DNA from 2 places in the Thioalkalivibrio sp. ALMg13-2 genome. Region 2 is predicted to be linked to the other one. Evidence: predicted binding sites of a transcription regulator. Region 2 holds the regulator's gene; the other holds the start of a gene.
The links. Region 2 encodes sigma-54, which starts transcription at its own class of promoters, with help from an activator protein. Its sites were predicted from a motif close to TGGCANGNTNCNTGCTT; they were not measured.
Positions count from the first base shown of each region.

Region 1: F618_RS0100040 (lipid-binding SYLF domain-containing protein) is a predicted target of sigma-54. The motif match lies at 4,155-4,171, and genes of this name have one in related genera.

Region 1 covers NZ_KB906100.1:2,051-9,462, forward strand. The annotation lists gene F618_RS0100020 (5-(carboxyamino)imidazole ribonucleotide synthase) at 1-961, opposite strand, end outside; gene purE (5-(carboxyamino)imidazole ribonucleotide mutase) at 958-1,467, opposite strand; gene F618_RS0100030 (phosphoribosylaminoimidazolesuccinocarboxamide synthase) at 1,757-2,653, shown strand; gene bioD (dethiobiotin synthase) at 2,650-3,369, shown strand; gene F618_RS0100040 (lipid-binding SYLF domain-containing protein) at 3,309-4,088, opposite strand; gene fba (class II fructose-bisphosphate aldolase) at 4,220-5,284, opposite strand; gene pyk (pyruvate kinase) at 5,363-6,793, opposite strand; gene F618_RS0100055 (phosphoglycerate kinase) at 6,831-7,412, opposite strand, start outside.
Region 2 covers NZ_KB906107.1:81,155-88,566, reverse strand. The annotation lists gene F618_RS0107370 (PfkB family carbohydrate kinase) at 1-114, shown strand, start outside; gene F618_RS0107365 (HPr family phosphocarrier protein) at 166-435, opposite strand; gene F618_RS0107360 (PTS sugar transporter subunit IIA) at 407-832, opposite strand; gene rapZ (RNase adapter RapZ) at 884-1,756, opposite strand; gene hprK (HPr(Ser) kinase/phosphatase) at 1,764-2,795, opposite strand; gene F618_RS0107345 (PTS sugar transporter subunit IIA) at 2,844-3,311, opposite strand; gene hpf (ribosome hibernation-promoting factor, HPF/YfiA family) at 3,315-3,653, opposite strand; gene F618_RS0107335 (RNA polymerase factor sigma-54) at 3,670-5,154, opposite strand; gene lptB (LPS export ABC transporter ATP-binding protein) at 5,243-6,013, opposite strand; gene lptA (lipopolysaccharide transport periplasmic protein LptA) at 6,010-6,549, opposite strand; gene lptC (LPS export ABC transporter periplasmic protein LptC) at 6,530-7,111, opposite strand; gene F618_RS0107315 (HAD family hydrolase) at 7,108-7,412, opposite strand, start outside.

The DNA.
Region 1 (7,412 bases), on a different contig from region 2:
CGGGCCACAGGTCACCCAGCAGGTTGACCATCGCCACCGGCGTGGTCAGCAACGCCGGGGCCAGCCCCAGCCCGCAGACCGCGCGCACCTGCTGCTCGAACTGGCTGACGGTGCAGGCATCCTGGGTGTAGTGCCCGGAGTTGTGCGGACGCGGCGCGATCTCGTTGACCAGCAATTCACCCTCCACCGTGAGGAAGAACTCCACCGCCAGTATCCCCTGGTAGTCGAGCTGCTCGGCGATGTGCCGCGCGATCGCCGTGGCGCGTTCGCGCGGCTCGTCGCCGACCCGCGCCGGCACCCGCGTCAGGTGCAGGATGCCCTCGTGATGGGTGTTTTCCGCCACCGGAAAGGCCTCGTTCGCGCCGTCCGCGGTTCGCGCCACCAGCACCGAGAGCTCGCGCTCCAGCTCGACCTGGGCCTCCAGCACGCAGTCCACCAGCCCCAGCTCGGCATGCGCCGCGGGCAACTCGCCGGCCTGCGCCAGCCGGACCTGGCCCTTGCCGTCATAACCCAGGCGCGCGGTCTTCAGGATCGCGGGGAACGTCGGCCCTCCCGCGTCCGTTCGCACTTCGGGCGTCTGGCCGGCCAGGACCGCCTGCCAGGGGGCTACCGCCACACCGATCTCGCCGAGGAAGGCCTTCTCCTCCAGGCGATCCTGGGCAATGCTCAGGGCGCGCGGCCCCGGGCGCAGACAGGCATGCGCATCCAGCCACTCCACGGCCGGGCGCGGGATGTTCTCGAACTCGGTGGTAATGACCGCGCAGGCCCCGGCCAGGGCCTGCAGCGCATCGGGGTCGTCGAAGGCCTGGCACAGGTGGCGCGCCGCCACTCGCCCGGCCGGGCTGGCCGGGTCCGGGTCCAGGACCCATACGGGATAGCCCATGCCCTGTGCGGCCTCCACGAAATAGCGGCCGAGCTGCCCGCCACCGAGCAGCCCGAGGGTCGCAGGGGGCTGGATCATGACGGGTCCGGTGGCAGGGTCTGCCCCAGCACGGCCTGACTTTGGGACTGACGAAAGGCATCCAGACGCTCACGCAGATCGGGATCGTGGTTCGCCAGCATCGCGGCGGCGAACAAGGCGGCGTTGGCCGCGCCCGCCTCGCCGATCGCGAAGGTCGCCACGGGGATGCCGCGCGGCATCTGCACGATGGACAGCAGCGAGTCCTGCCCCTTCAGGTGGCGCGAGGCAACCGGCACCCCGAGCACCGGTACCGGCGTCTTGGATGCCAGCATCCCCGGCAGGTGCGCCGCCCCCCCGGCCCCGGCGATGATCGCCTGTAGACCACGCTCGCGTGCCTGCTCGGCGTACTCGAACAGGAGATCCGGTGTTCGGTGAGCCGACACCACCCGGGCCTCGAACGGGACCCCGAGTTCGTCCAGCACATCCACCGCCCGCTCCATGGTCGCCCAGTCGGAGGTGCTCCCCATCACGACGCCCACGCGAGGCGCCGCCGAATTGCCTGCCATCTCAGTCATGGCCCGAACGATAGCGACCCCGGCCCCACCCGACAAGCCATGCGCACCACGAAGCCCACCAAGGCACGAAGAAAAGGCCGGTCAAGGGCGACCCACAGGGAGACGCAGAGGCCGGAAGGCCTTACTGGTGAGAGCGAAGCGGGGGCGTGAATGGCCGGTGGATAAGGCGCGACGCGCCCATGCGCTTGCTGCCGATCGTCGCGTCTCCTTGTGGATCGCTTTTCTTCGTGGCTTCGTCCGCTTCGTGGTGCGCAAGGCCCGCGCCCGGTAGAATCGCGGCATGACTGACACCCTGCTTGAAAGCCACCTCCCCGACCTGGAACTCGTGCATCGCGGCAAGGTGCGCGATCTCTATGCGGTGGACGCCGACCACTGGCTGATGGTCACCACCGACCGCCTGTCCGCCTTTGACGTGATCCTGCCCACGGCCGTGCCCGAGAAGGGCCGAGTGCTAACGGAGATCACGCAGTTCTGGATGCACAAGGTGGAGCGCGAGCTGGGCATTTCCAACCAGCTGACCGATATCCCGCTGGAACAGGTGATCCCGGACCCGGCCGTTCGCGCCCCGCTGGAAGGACGCAGCCTGGTGATCCGCCGGCTCGAAGCCCTGCCGGTGGAGGCGGTGGTACGCGGCTACCTGATCGGCTCTGGCTGGAAGGACTACCAGGCCAGCGGCGCGGTCTGCGGCATCCCGCTCCCGGCCGGCCTGGAGCTCGCCTCGAAGCTCCCCGAGGCGATCTTCACCCCCAGCACCAAGGCCGACGTCGGCGACCACGACGCCAATATCGACTTTGATGCCGTCGTGGCGACCATCGGCGAGGACCGGGCGCGGCAGGTGCGCGACGCGGCACTCTCGATCTACGCGATGGCGCGCGACTACGCGGCCGAGCGCGGCATCATCATCGCCGACACCAAGTTCGAGTTCGGCGTCGATGCGGCCGGCACCCTGCATCTGATCGACGAGGTCCTGACCCCGGACTCCTCGCGCTTCTGGCCCGCCGACCGCTACGCGCCAGGCACCAGCCCCGAGTCCTTCGACAAGCAATACGTACGCGACTACCTGGAGACCCTGGACTGGGACAAGCAGCCGCCCGGCCCCAAGCTGCCCACGGAAGTGGTGGAACAGACCGCGGCGCGCTATCGCGAGGCCCTGGAGCGCCTGACCCGCGACGCATGAGCCCGACACAGACAGGAGCGCCCCCGCAGGGCCTGTTCGTCACCGGCACCGACACCGGCGTCGGCAAAACCTTCGTCAGCTGCGCGCTGCTGGAACTCTGGCGGAATCGTGGGCTGCCGCCGCAACCACGCAAGCCGGTGGAATCCGGCTGCCCGCCGGGCCCGGATGGGCTGCGGCCCGAGGACGGGATGAACCTGACCCACGCGGCGGGCCTTCCGGACGCCGCCATCGAGCAGGTCACGCCCTGGCGCTTCCCCGATGCCATCGCCCCGGACCAGGCCGCCGCGAACCAGGGCGTGCGCCTGACGATCGCGGAGCTGGCCGCGGCCTGCGCAGCCGACGGCACGGGCCCGCGGCTGGTGGAGGGTGCGGGGGGCTTCTACTCGCCGCTCTGCGCGGATGGCCTGAACGCGGACCTCGCCGCGGCCCTCGGGCTACCGGTCCTGCTGGTGGCCGAGGACCGGCTGGGCACACTGAACACCTGCCTGCTGACCCTGGAGGCCCTGGAACGACGCGGCCTGCAACTGGCCGGGATCGTACTGAACCGGCGCCGGGTGGATGCCGACCCGCGCCTCGACAATGCCGCCGCGCTGCGTTCACGCACGAGCGCCCCGATCATCGAGTCAGCGGAAGGCATCACCCGCGCGGCGCTGGCTCAGAAGCTCTCCACCTCGAAGTTGTCCGGGCGCACGCCGCCGGAGGACTCGCGCTCCTGACCGCGGGACTCGGAGGCCGCAGGGGCTTCCTCTTCGTCAACCCGGAACCCGGCCAGGGTCTCGCGCAGGGCACGGGTTCCCTCGCGGTCGACGCGGCGGGTCTCGATGATATGCACCGGGCGCTGGGACTCGCCGTAGTACGCCTCGTTGAAGTCGTCGCGCACGGTCATGCGCGAGCCGGACAAGCTCATGCCCAGGTAGGCACCCCGCGCCCGCGAGTAGGACAGGAAGTCGGCCGTCGGGGTGGCGCTACGGCCCGCACCCACCGGACCGGCAGCCACCGAGGCATCGCCCCCCAGGCGGATGGCGGATCCGAACATCGAGTCCACCGCATCCTGGGTGCGCGCGACCATCACCACCTCGGCGGCATCACCACCGAACTGCATGCCGAAACTGACCGAACCGAGGGAGTAGAACGCCACCGGCGAATAATCGCCGCGCTCGTCGTCCCAGGCCAGGAACACGCCGATGCCGCCGGAGCCTCCGATCAGGAAGGCCCCGCGAGCCACGCGCGGGAAGATCACTACGCCGCGGGCGTCGCGCAGGTCCTCTTTAAGGGACTCGTACTCGGGGTGGGTCGCCATGTTCTCCACCGTCGCCTGGGCGCGATCGATGATGTCCTGCGGATCGATCTCGCGGCTGAACGGGTTCGCGTGAGCGCTCCCCACCATGGTGGCAAACACCAGCGTCGTCAGGCAGAAAAGGATCAGTCGTTGCATCGTGGAAACCTCCAGAAAGGCCAAGGGAGACGCGGCCGCGCGAATGCGTCGGCGTCTCCCTAACGAATACATTCATCATGGCACAAAAAAAGGGGGCCGAAGCCCCCTTTTTCGTGCTGCAATCCGCAGGATCAGTTGACCTTGGGATCCAGCTCGCCGGACAGGTAGCGCTTGACCATGTCGTCCAGGGAGATCGGCTTGATTTTGGACGCCATGCCGGCGCAACCGAAGGCCTCGTAACGGGCCTGGCAGAGGTCCTTCATCGCGGCAGTCGAGGCCTTCAGGAACTTGCGCGGATCGAATTCCTTCGGGTTCTCGGCCAGGAACTTGCGCACCGCACCGGTGGAGGCCATGCGCAGGTCGGTGTCGATGTTGACCTTGCGCACGCCGTGCTTGATGCCTTCCTGGATCTCTTCGACCGGCACGCCGTAGGTCTCGCCCATGTCGCCGCCGTACTTGTTGATGATCTGCAGCCACTCCTGCGGAACGGAGGAGGAGCCGTGCATGACCAGATGGGTATCCGGGATGCGGGCGTGGATCTCCTTCACGCGCTGGATGGCCAGGATGTCACCGGTCGGCGGACGGGTGAACTTGTAGGCGCCGTGGGAGGTACCGATGGCGATCGCCAGGGCGTCGCACTTGGTGTTCTTCACGAAGTCGGCGGCCTCGTCCGGGTCGGTCAGCAGCTGGTCGTGGGACAGCTGGCCCTCGGCGCCGGAACCGTCTTCCTCGCCGGCCATGCCGGTTTCCAGGGAGCCCAGGCAACCCAGCTCGCCTTCCACGGACACGCCACAGGCGTGAGCGATCTCGGAGACCTTGGCGGTCACGTCACGGTTGTAGTCGTACGAGGCCGGGGTCTTCATGTCAGGCATCAGGGAGCCGTCCATCATCACCGAGCTGAAGCCGGACTGGATGGAGCGCAGGCAGACTGCCGGCTCGGAGCCGTGATCCTGGTGCAGCACAACCGGGATGTCCGGGTACTGCTCGATGGCGGCGATGATGTTGTGGCGCAGGAAGGGCTCGCCGGCGTACTTGCGGGCACCGGCGGAGGCCTGAATGATCACCGGGGAGTCGACCGCAGCGGCCGCTTCCATGATCGAATGGACCTGTTCCATGTTGTTGGCGTTGTACGCCGGCATGCCATAGCCATGTTCGGCGGCATGGTCCAGAAGCTGGCGAAGTGAGATTAGAGCCATGGATTCCTCCTTACGGGATTCGGACTGAGGTAGTGAAAAAGTCGATTATCTGGTTGGCGACTGCGGGCGGTGCGCGGTTCAGGCCAGTTCGCCGACGCGCACGATCTTCATGGCGTTGGTGCCGCCATGCTCGCCCTGCAGGTCGCCCTTGGTAATGATGACCAACTCGCCATCCTGCACGACGCCCTCGGCCTTGAGCAAGTTCACCGCCTCACGGTTCACGCTTTCGTGGCTCTCGGGGATCGGCTTCAGGGTCACCGGATAGACGCCGCGATAAAGCGTCATGCGGCGGCTGGTGGATTCGTGCTGGGTGAGCGCGTAGATCGGGATGCCCGAGCTGATGCGCGACATCCACAGCGCCGTGGACCCGGACTCGGTCAGCGCGGCGATCGCGGAGACATCGAGATGGTTGGCGGTATACATGGTGGCCATCGCGATGGCCTCGTCGACCCGGCCGAAGGTCGAATCCATGCGATGGTCCGACTGACGTGCGGCGCGCTGGCGCTCGGCGGCCTCGCAGATCCGGTCCATGCTGGTGACCACGCGCGCAGGATAACGCCCGGTCGCGGTCTCGCCGGAGAGCATCACCGCATCCGTGCCGTCCAGCACCGCGTTGGCCACGTCGAACACCTCGGCGCGGGTCGGGATGGGGTTCTGGATCATGGTCTCCATCATCTGGGTCGCGGTGATGACCAGACGATTGAGGCTGCGCGCGCGCGTGATCAGGGTCTTCTGCACCCCCGGGAGCTCGGCGTCACCGATCTCCACGCCCAGATCGCCGCGGGCGATCATGATGACCTCCGAGGCGGCGATGATCTCGTCGATCACCTCCAGGGCCTCGGAGCGCTCGATCTTGGCGCAGATCCCGGCCTCCCAGCCGGCATCCTTCAACAGGCCCCGCGCCAGGTGCAGGTCCTGGGCGGAACGCGGGAACGAAACGGCCAGGTAGTCCACCTGCAGCTCGGCCGCCAGGCGGATATCGTCGCGGTCCTTGTCCGTAATCGCGGGCGCAGACAGGCCGCCGCCCTGGCGGTTGATGCCCTTGTTGTTGGACAGCTCGCCACCGACCTCGACGGTGGTCTCGATCCGGCTGCCATTGACCGCCGTGACCTTGAGCACGATACGACCGTCATCCAGCAGCAGGATGTCGTCCGTGCGCACGTCGTCCGGGAGGTCCTTGTAGGTCAGGCCGACCTGGGTGGCATCGCCCGCGTCGCGATCCAGCTCGGCATCCAGCGCGAAGGGCGCGCCCTCTTCCAGCTGCACCTTGCCCTGCTGGAAGCGGTCGATGCGGATCTTGGGGCCCTGCAGGTCGCCCAGGACACCAACGCAACGGCCGGCGCGCTCGGAGGCGGCCCGCAGCCGCGCCAGGCGCTGGCGGTGGTCATCCGGATCGCCATGCGAGAAGTTCAACCGGACCACATCCACACCGGCCCGGATGATGGCCTCCATGGCCTCGTCGCTGTCCGTTGCCGGCCCCAGCGTGGCTACGATCTTGGTACGTCTCATCCGCGCGTGTCTCCGTCAGCGGGGAAGGACAAGGGCCTCAGCCCTTGGCCCGTTCTTCCAGGATGGCGACGGCCGGCAGGGTCTTGCCCTCGAGGAACTCGAGGAAGGCGCCGCCGCCGGTGGAGATGTAGCTGATGCGATCCGCCAGGTTGTACTTGTCGATCGCGGCCAGGGTGTCGCCACCCCCGGCGATGGAGAACGCATTGCTCTCGGCGATCGCCTCGCCCAGGGCCTTGGTGCCACCGGCGAACTGATCGAACTCGAACACGCCCACCGGGCCGTTCCAGACGATGGTGCCGGCATTGCGCAGAGCCTCGGCATAGGTGGCCGCGGTCTCGGGGCCCACATCGAAGATCATGTCGTCGTCCGCAACGGCGTCCACGGCCTTGGTCTCGGCCGGGGTGGATTCGGAAAACTCCTTGCCCACGGTCACGTCGGTCGGGACCGGGATCTCGCCGCCCTTGGCGCGGGCGGCCTCCATCAGGCGCTTGGACTCTTCGACCAGATCCGCCTCGTACAGCGACTTGCCGACACCATGGCCCTGGGCCGCGATAAAGGTGTTGGCGATGCCGCCACCGACGATCAGCTGATCGACCACCTTGGACAGCGACTCCAGCAC
Region 2 (7,412 bases):
CCCCCGGAGCAGGCTTTGACGGCCGCTGTGCGCCTGGCGGAGCGCAAGCTCGAGCAGGTCGGCCTGGACGGGCTGGGTAACGCGGCCTCCGACCCGGGAGCGTGGCCCGGATAGCCCCCGCAGGGGGATGGTGGTTGTTGACCGGTGCGGGCGGGACTCGGAGGTTCAGGCCTCTTCGCCGAAACGATCGGCAACCAACTCTGCGAGTGCATCCAGCGCCTCCGGCGCATCCTTGCCTTCGGCCTCGATGGTGATCTCGCTGCCCTGGGCGGCGGCCAGCATCATCACGCCCATGATGCTCTTGCCATTCACCTCCTGCTGGTTGCGGGAGACGGAGACGTCCGCGGCGAACTTGCTGGCCAGGCTGACGAACTTGGCCGCGGCGCGCGCGTGCATCCCCAGGCGATTAACGATGGGGACTACGCGCTGCGGCATCGCTGCACTCCTGATCGCAGAGGAGAATCCCGTCATGGCCGCCCGAAAGGGCCTTGTTGACCAGTTCGGTCAGGGGGAGGTGTTGATAGTTGAGCACGCGGATCAGCATCGGCAGGTTGGCGCCGGCGATCACGCGGGCATTTGCACCCCGGGCGACGCGAATTGCCACGTTGGAAGGCGTGGAGCCAAACATGTCGGTCAGAACGAGCACCCCCGAGCCGCTGTCGAGGGTCGCCAGGCGCTCGCGGGCGCGGGCCAGGACCTCGTCGGGGTCGTCGTTCTGGGACATCGCCATGGACTCGCAGTCCTCGGGCAGGCCCCCGAGCATGCTCTGCGCGGTCTGCAGCAGGGTATCGCCCAGGTTTTGATGCGTGATCAGAATGAGACCAACGCCCATGGATCTGCTCCGATTGCGGGTTCCAGAAGGCCCTCGTCCCGCGTCCAGTGGTTACTGTTTCCCCAGCTCGCGGTGACGGGTGCTAACAGTAACATGTTCCCGATCCCGCCACGCCTCCGCAAGCCGCTCCACCAGATACACCGAGCGGTGTTGCCCGCCGGTACAGCCGATGGAGACGGTTACGTAGCTGCGGTGATCGTCTAGCAGGCGCGGCAGCCACTGGGACAGGAATCCCTGGATGCTGTCGAACATGGCCGCGACCTCCGCGTGCCGCTCAAGGAACTCGCACACGGGCGGGTCGCGACCGGTCAGGGCGGCCAGATCGCTTTCGTAGTGCGGATTGGGCAAGCAGCGCACGTCGAACACGAAGTCGGAATCCAGAGGCGCGCCGTGTTTGAAGCCGAAAGACTGGAATTGCAGGGATAGCTCGTGTTCTCCGCGCTCGCCTATGCGGTCGCGCAGGGTGCGGGCCAGATCGTGCATCGACAGGCGCGAGGTGTCGACCGTCAGGTCGGCCTCCGCCGCCACATGGCCCAGCCACTCGCGCTCGCGGTCGATGGCCTCGACCAGTGGCACGCCGTCGCGCGCCAGCGGGTGGCGCCGGCGGGTCAGATGGTAGCGCCGCAGCAGCACCTCGCTGGCCGCCTGCAGGAACAGGACCTCCACCTGCACCCCGTCCGCCCGTAGTTGCGCCAGGAGACCGGAGAACCCTTCCAGGGCCTCCAGGCCGCTGCGCACATCCACGCCCACGGCCAGGTGGCGGTCGGTCTCGGTGTCGTAGTGGCCCTGCCGGACCTGATCGATCAGGTCCGGCAGCAGCGGCAGCGGGAGGTTGTCGACGCAGAAGTAGCCGGCATCCTCCAGGGTGTGCAGGGCCACGGTCTTGCCGGACCCGGACAGGCCACTGACGATTAGCAGGCGCATGGCCGATTCAGCCCTCCGGGTCCGGGTTGGGGACCGTAGTGGCGGGCACCGCGCGATGGTAGGGCGGCTCCTCCGTCTCGCCGCTCATCTGGCGGCGCTGGCGTGCGCGCAGGTCGTCGCCAGCGATATAGCCCTGCATGTGCAGCATGTGGTTGCGCACGGCCGCCTCGATCATGACCGCGATGTTGCGCCCCGGCGCGATCGGCAGGCTGATCAAGGGGACGCGCAGGCCGAGGATATCGATCTCGCCGCGGCGCCCGTTCAGCCGGTCATCGGGGACCGGCGAGGGTTCGCCATGATCGCGCAGGTCGATGATCAGGCGCAGGTACTTGCCGCCCTTGATCGCGGAATCGCCGTACATGGCGCGGATGTTGAGCACCCCAAGACCGCGCACCTCGAGCAGGTCCTGGAGCAGGGCCGGGCAGTGGCCGCGCACGATATCGGGCGCAATGCGCGCGAACTCGGGGGCATCGTCGGCGATCAGGCGATGCCCGCGCGAGATCAGTTCCAGTGCGACCTCGCTCTTGCCGACGCTGGAGGCGCCGCTGATCAGCACCCCGATCCCGAGGATCTCCATGAACACGCCGTGGCGCACCTCGAAATGAGCCAGGCGCTGCTGCAGGAAATAGCGCAGAAGCGAGATGATCTCGTGACTGCTGGTGCTGGAGCACAGGATCAGCGGCAGCGCCTCCTGCGGGGCGTCGGGCATCTCCGAGAACGGACAGGTGTCCTCGGCGAAGATCACCGCGGTGGTCCCAGTGCGGGCCATCTCCAGGATCAGGTCGTTGCACTGGGTGGCGCTGAGGCTGGAGATGTAGCGTGCCTCGAAGTCGCCGATGATCTGGATGCGGTTGGGCCGGATCAGGTTGAGATGGCCGGCCAGCGGCAAGTCGTCCCCGTCGTCGCCGACCAGCTTGCGGTCGGGTGCTGCATGTTCGCCGTGTACGAAGCGAAGATCCAGGCGGTTTCCCATGGCCTGGATCAGGCTTTCCACGTTGATGTCGCGGGCGATCCCGCCTTCTCCCAGCGCCTCGTTCATGGCAGACGCTGCGCGCCGGAATCGCGGCTGGAGGCGGGTTCCACGGGCTTAGTCCTCGCTGAAGCGGCGCACGAGTTCCTGTTCCAGGGCCGCCGCGTCCCCGGCCCGGCGCAGCGCTCCGATGGTGTCTGGCTGAGACAGGCCGCGGGCGAGCTGGGCCAGCAGGTCGAGATGGTCGCCGGTGGCGGCCTCCGGGACCAGCAGTGCGATCAGGATATCGACCGGCTCGTGATCCATGGCGTCGAAGTCGACGCCCTTTTCCAGGCGCAGCACGGCCACGCGCGGCGCCTCGAGATCGGCCAGGCGGCCATGGGGAATCGCAACCCCATGGCCGAGACCGGTGGATCCGAGTTTTTCGCGCGCGGACAAGGCCTCGAAGATCGCGTTGCTCCCCGGTCCCGTGCCGTCACCTCCGCCGGCGAGGAGGTCCGCCAGGGCCTCCAGGGCCCGTTTCTGGCTGGAGCACTCGGGTTGCAGGCCAATGCGCTCGGAGGTGATCAACTCGGCAATCGTCATGGATCAGGAGGCCTGCTCGCGGTTGCGCTGGGCACCTTCGGCGCGGTGGTGGTCCTTGACCTTTTCCTTGTGCTTGATCAGCTGACGGTCGACTTTGTCGATCAGCGCGTCGATCGCGGCATACATGTCCTCGTGAGAGGCCTCGGCGTGGATGTGATTGCCGCTGACCTGGAGATTGGCTTCGGCCTGGTTGTGCTGATTCCGGGTCTTCTCGTGGGTCAGCACGACGTGGACGTCGATGACCTTGTCGAAGTGGCGCTCCAGCTTCGCGAACTTCTCGTTGACGTAGTCGCGCAGGGCGTCGGTGATGTCCACGTGGTGGCCGGTCAGGTTGATCTGCATGGTCAGGACTCCTTGGTTACTTGCTGCCGGTGGGCATCGAGGCCATCTGCCGGCGTTCGCTGGATGAAGGGATGTGCATCGCCTCGCGGTACTTGGCCACGGTGCGGCGCGCTACGTTGATGCCCCGGTCCGACAGGACCTGGGCGAGCCGGGCATCGCTGAGCGGCTTGTTCGGGGGTTCGTCGCCAATCAATTCGCGAATCATGGCACGGATGGCGGTGGCGGAACACTCGCCGCCATCGTTCGTGCCGACATGGCTGGAGAAGAAATACTTGAACTCGAAGACCCCGCGCGGGGTGTGCATGTATTTCTGCGTGGTAACCCGCGAGATGGTCGATTCGTGCATCTCCAGGGTCTCGGCAATGTCGCGCAGGATCAATGGCTGCATCGCGACGTCGCCATGCTCGAGAAAGCCCTGCTGGCGGTGGACGATCGCCTCGGCGACCCGCAGCAGGGTGTCGTTGCGGCTGTGCAGGCTCTTCAGGAACCAGCGTGCCTCCTGCAGCTGATCACGCATAAAGGCGCTGTCGCGGGCATCCGAGACCTGGCGCACCATGCCGGCGTAGAGGTCGTTGATGCGGATACGCGGTGCGATCTCCGGGTTTAGATCCACGCGCCAGCCCTCGGTGGTGTGGCGCACGTAGACATCCGGGACCACGTATTCCGAGGTGGCGGAGCTGATCTGTGCGCCGGGGCGCGGGTTCAGGGTGCGGATCAGGTCCAGTGCGCGGGCCAGTTCGTCCGGGTCGCGTACGCCGGACTGGCGCTGCAGGGCCTTGTAGTCGCGCTTGCCCAGGCTGTCCATGCCGTGTTCCAGGATCGCCCGTGCGGCCTCGCGGGCCGGGGCGTCCGGGGCCAGTTCGCGTAGCTGGATCTCCAGGCACTCCCGCAGGTTGCGCGCGCCGACCCCCAGCGGGTCGCATTGCTGAATCCAGTGGAGCACTGCCTCGACCTCGTCGACGCCGACGGTTTCATCCTCGCCTCGGCTGATGGTCTCGGCCAGGGTTTCCAGGTCACCCTCGAGATAGCCGTCGGGGCTGATGGCGTCGATCAGGGCCGCCCCGATGCGCTGGTCGCGCGGTGTCAGATGGCTCAGATGCAGCTGCCACAGCAGATGATCCTGCAGGCCCTCACCGTCGTCGTCGCTGGTGTTTTCCAGCGGGTCGCGGTCATCCACGCCCTTGTTGGGCGTCGGGGCCGGCTCGTAGATGTCGTCCCAGCGGCTGTCGGTCGTCAGTTCCTCGGGGATCACGTCGTCGCTGGTGGTGGTGGCCTCCATGCGATCGCCTTCCACCAGCTCGCCGTCCTGGTTCAGGCGCTCGGTGTCGGCCTCGGCATCTTCGTCCTCGACCTGTTCGAGCATGGGGTTGCTCTCCAGCGCCTGCTGGATCTCCACCTGGAGCTCGAGCGTGGACAGCTGCAACAGGCGGATCGCCTGCTGCAGTTGCGGGGTCATGGTCAGCGTCTGACCCAGCTGCAGATTCAGGCCGGGTTTCAGCATCGGGTATGCGGGGCGAGGGTTGGCATTGATGGAATCTTAAAGCCTGCCTTGTGGTTTGTGCACCGACCGGGCCGCATATGGGGCGCTTTCACAGGCGGAAGTTCTCGCCGAGATAGACCCGGCGCACCTGGGGATCGGCCAGCAGCTCGTCCGGTGTCCCGGCGGCCAGCAGGCGGCCTTCGCTTAGAATATAGGCCCTGTGGCAGATGCCGAGGGTCTCGCGCACGTTGTGATCGGAGATCAGTACGCCGATGCCGCGCTGGGCGAGATGCCGAATCACGTCCTGGATGTCGCCGACCGAGATCGGATCCACCCCGGCGAAGGGCTCGTCCAGACAGATGAAGCGCGGATCCCCGGCCAGGGCGCGGGCGATCTCGGCGCGGCGGCGTTCGCCGCCGGACAGCGCGATGCCCGGGCTGTGGCGCACGGTCTCGAGCTGGAACTCCTCGATCAGCGCATCGCCAATGCGCCGGCGCTCGTGGCGATCGAGTCCGGGGCGCAGCTCGAGCACGGCCTGCAGGTTGTCCCACACGCTCAGGCGGCGAAAGATCGAGGCCTCCTGCGGCAGGTAGCCGAGGCCGGCGCGCGCGCGCACGTGGATGGGCGCGCGGGTGATGTCGCGCGCGCCCAGGGTGATGCGCCCGGCATTGGGGCGGATCAGCCCGACCAGGCTGTAGAAGCAGGTGGTCTTGCCGGCCCCGTTCGGGCCCAGCAGGCCGACCACCTCGCCGGGCGCGAGGTCGACGTCCACCTGGTCCAGCACCGTGCGCTGGCCGTAGCGCTTGGTCAGCTCGCGTCCGATCAGGCGGTCGTTGGTTTGTGCCGGTGTGGCGGATGGGCTGGGGGCGGTGGCGTTCATTCGTCGTCGCGCGGCTGGATGGTGATGCGCACGCGCTCGCTGTCGCCTTCGCCGCGTTCGGCCTCGATCACGTCGGTCGTCAGGTCGTAGGTGATGCGCTTGCCGCGCGCCTCCTCGCTGGTGGTGATCACATGGGCCTGGTCGGTGAGGATCATGCGGTCCTCGTTCAGCAGGTAGTCGATGCGCAGGGCGGTGGCAATGCGCATCTCTCCGGTTTCCGGATCGGGTGATTCCAGGCGTGCCGGCTCGCCGTGGGCCTCCATTTCATAGGGGCGGCGATCGCGGGTGCGCACGTAGACCTTGTCGGCCTCCAGGGTCATGTCGCCGCGGATCACGATCACGTCGCCGGTGTAGGTCCCCAGCCCCTGGCGTTCGTCCATCTCCGCGCGGTCGGCAGTGATCTCCACCGGCAGCGCCGGGCCCGAGCCCTGCTGGGCGAACGCGGGCGTGGCCAGCAGCACGAGCAGCAGGAGCGCCGCCACGCGGGCACCCGGTTGGCCCGGACGGTGGCGAAGGCTATGGGGATTCGGGGTCATGCGCGGGATCCTCCTCGCTCGTCTCGCTGTAGAGCGAGTACACGTCATGGAACAACTCTATGGTATCCCCTCGCGAGTCCACGCGCAGACCGGTGCCGCGCTGGAACAGGCCCGGCTGGTTCAGGGTGGAAAGGGCATCCGAAGTGGCGACCATGGTGTCGGTGGCGACGCGAACATCCCGCGAATCGATGAGGGTCTCTACGCGTTCGCCGCGGGGCGGCTGTACGCCGTGGGTGGGGCCCACCAGGTCCAGGGTCGCGGCGGCCGGTTGATGCAGCGCGGCCGGGGCGGTCCAGCGCCATTCGATACCGCCCTCGGCGAACAGGTCGAGGTCCGGGTCGTCCACCCATTGGGGGCCGTCACGGCCGAACTCGCGCAGGCGGGTGCCGCGCAGACGATGGCTCAGTTCGCCGTCGTCGCCGGTGGCATGCAGGGTGAAGCCGTCAATCTGCAGCGTGACCTCGCCCTCGGGCGGGCTTACCTCGGCCTGCGCCAGGGGCGCGGTCGCGAATGCGAGCATGGCCAGGGTCCATCCGACTTGGCGGCGAGTCCTTTGGCTCATCCGTTCAGGTAGGTCTCGAACAGCGCGTCGAGCCGGCCCTGCGCGGCCAGCAGGCCTTCGCAGGTCTCGCGCACGGCCCCGCGCCCGCCATGGGCCTCGGTCACCCACTGGGCATGCTGGCGCACTAGCGGGTGGGCGTCACCGACCGCGATCCCGAGCCCGACCCGCTGCATCGCTGGAAGATCCACGATGTCGTCGCCCATGAAGGCCGCTTCGGCGGGGTCGTGACCGGTGCGCTGCAGCAGTTCGTGCAGGGCCTCGCCCTTGTCGCGGCGGCCCTGGATCAGATGCTCCACGCCCA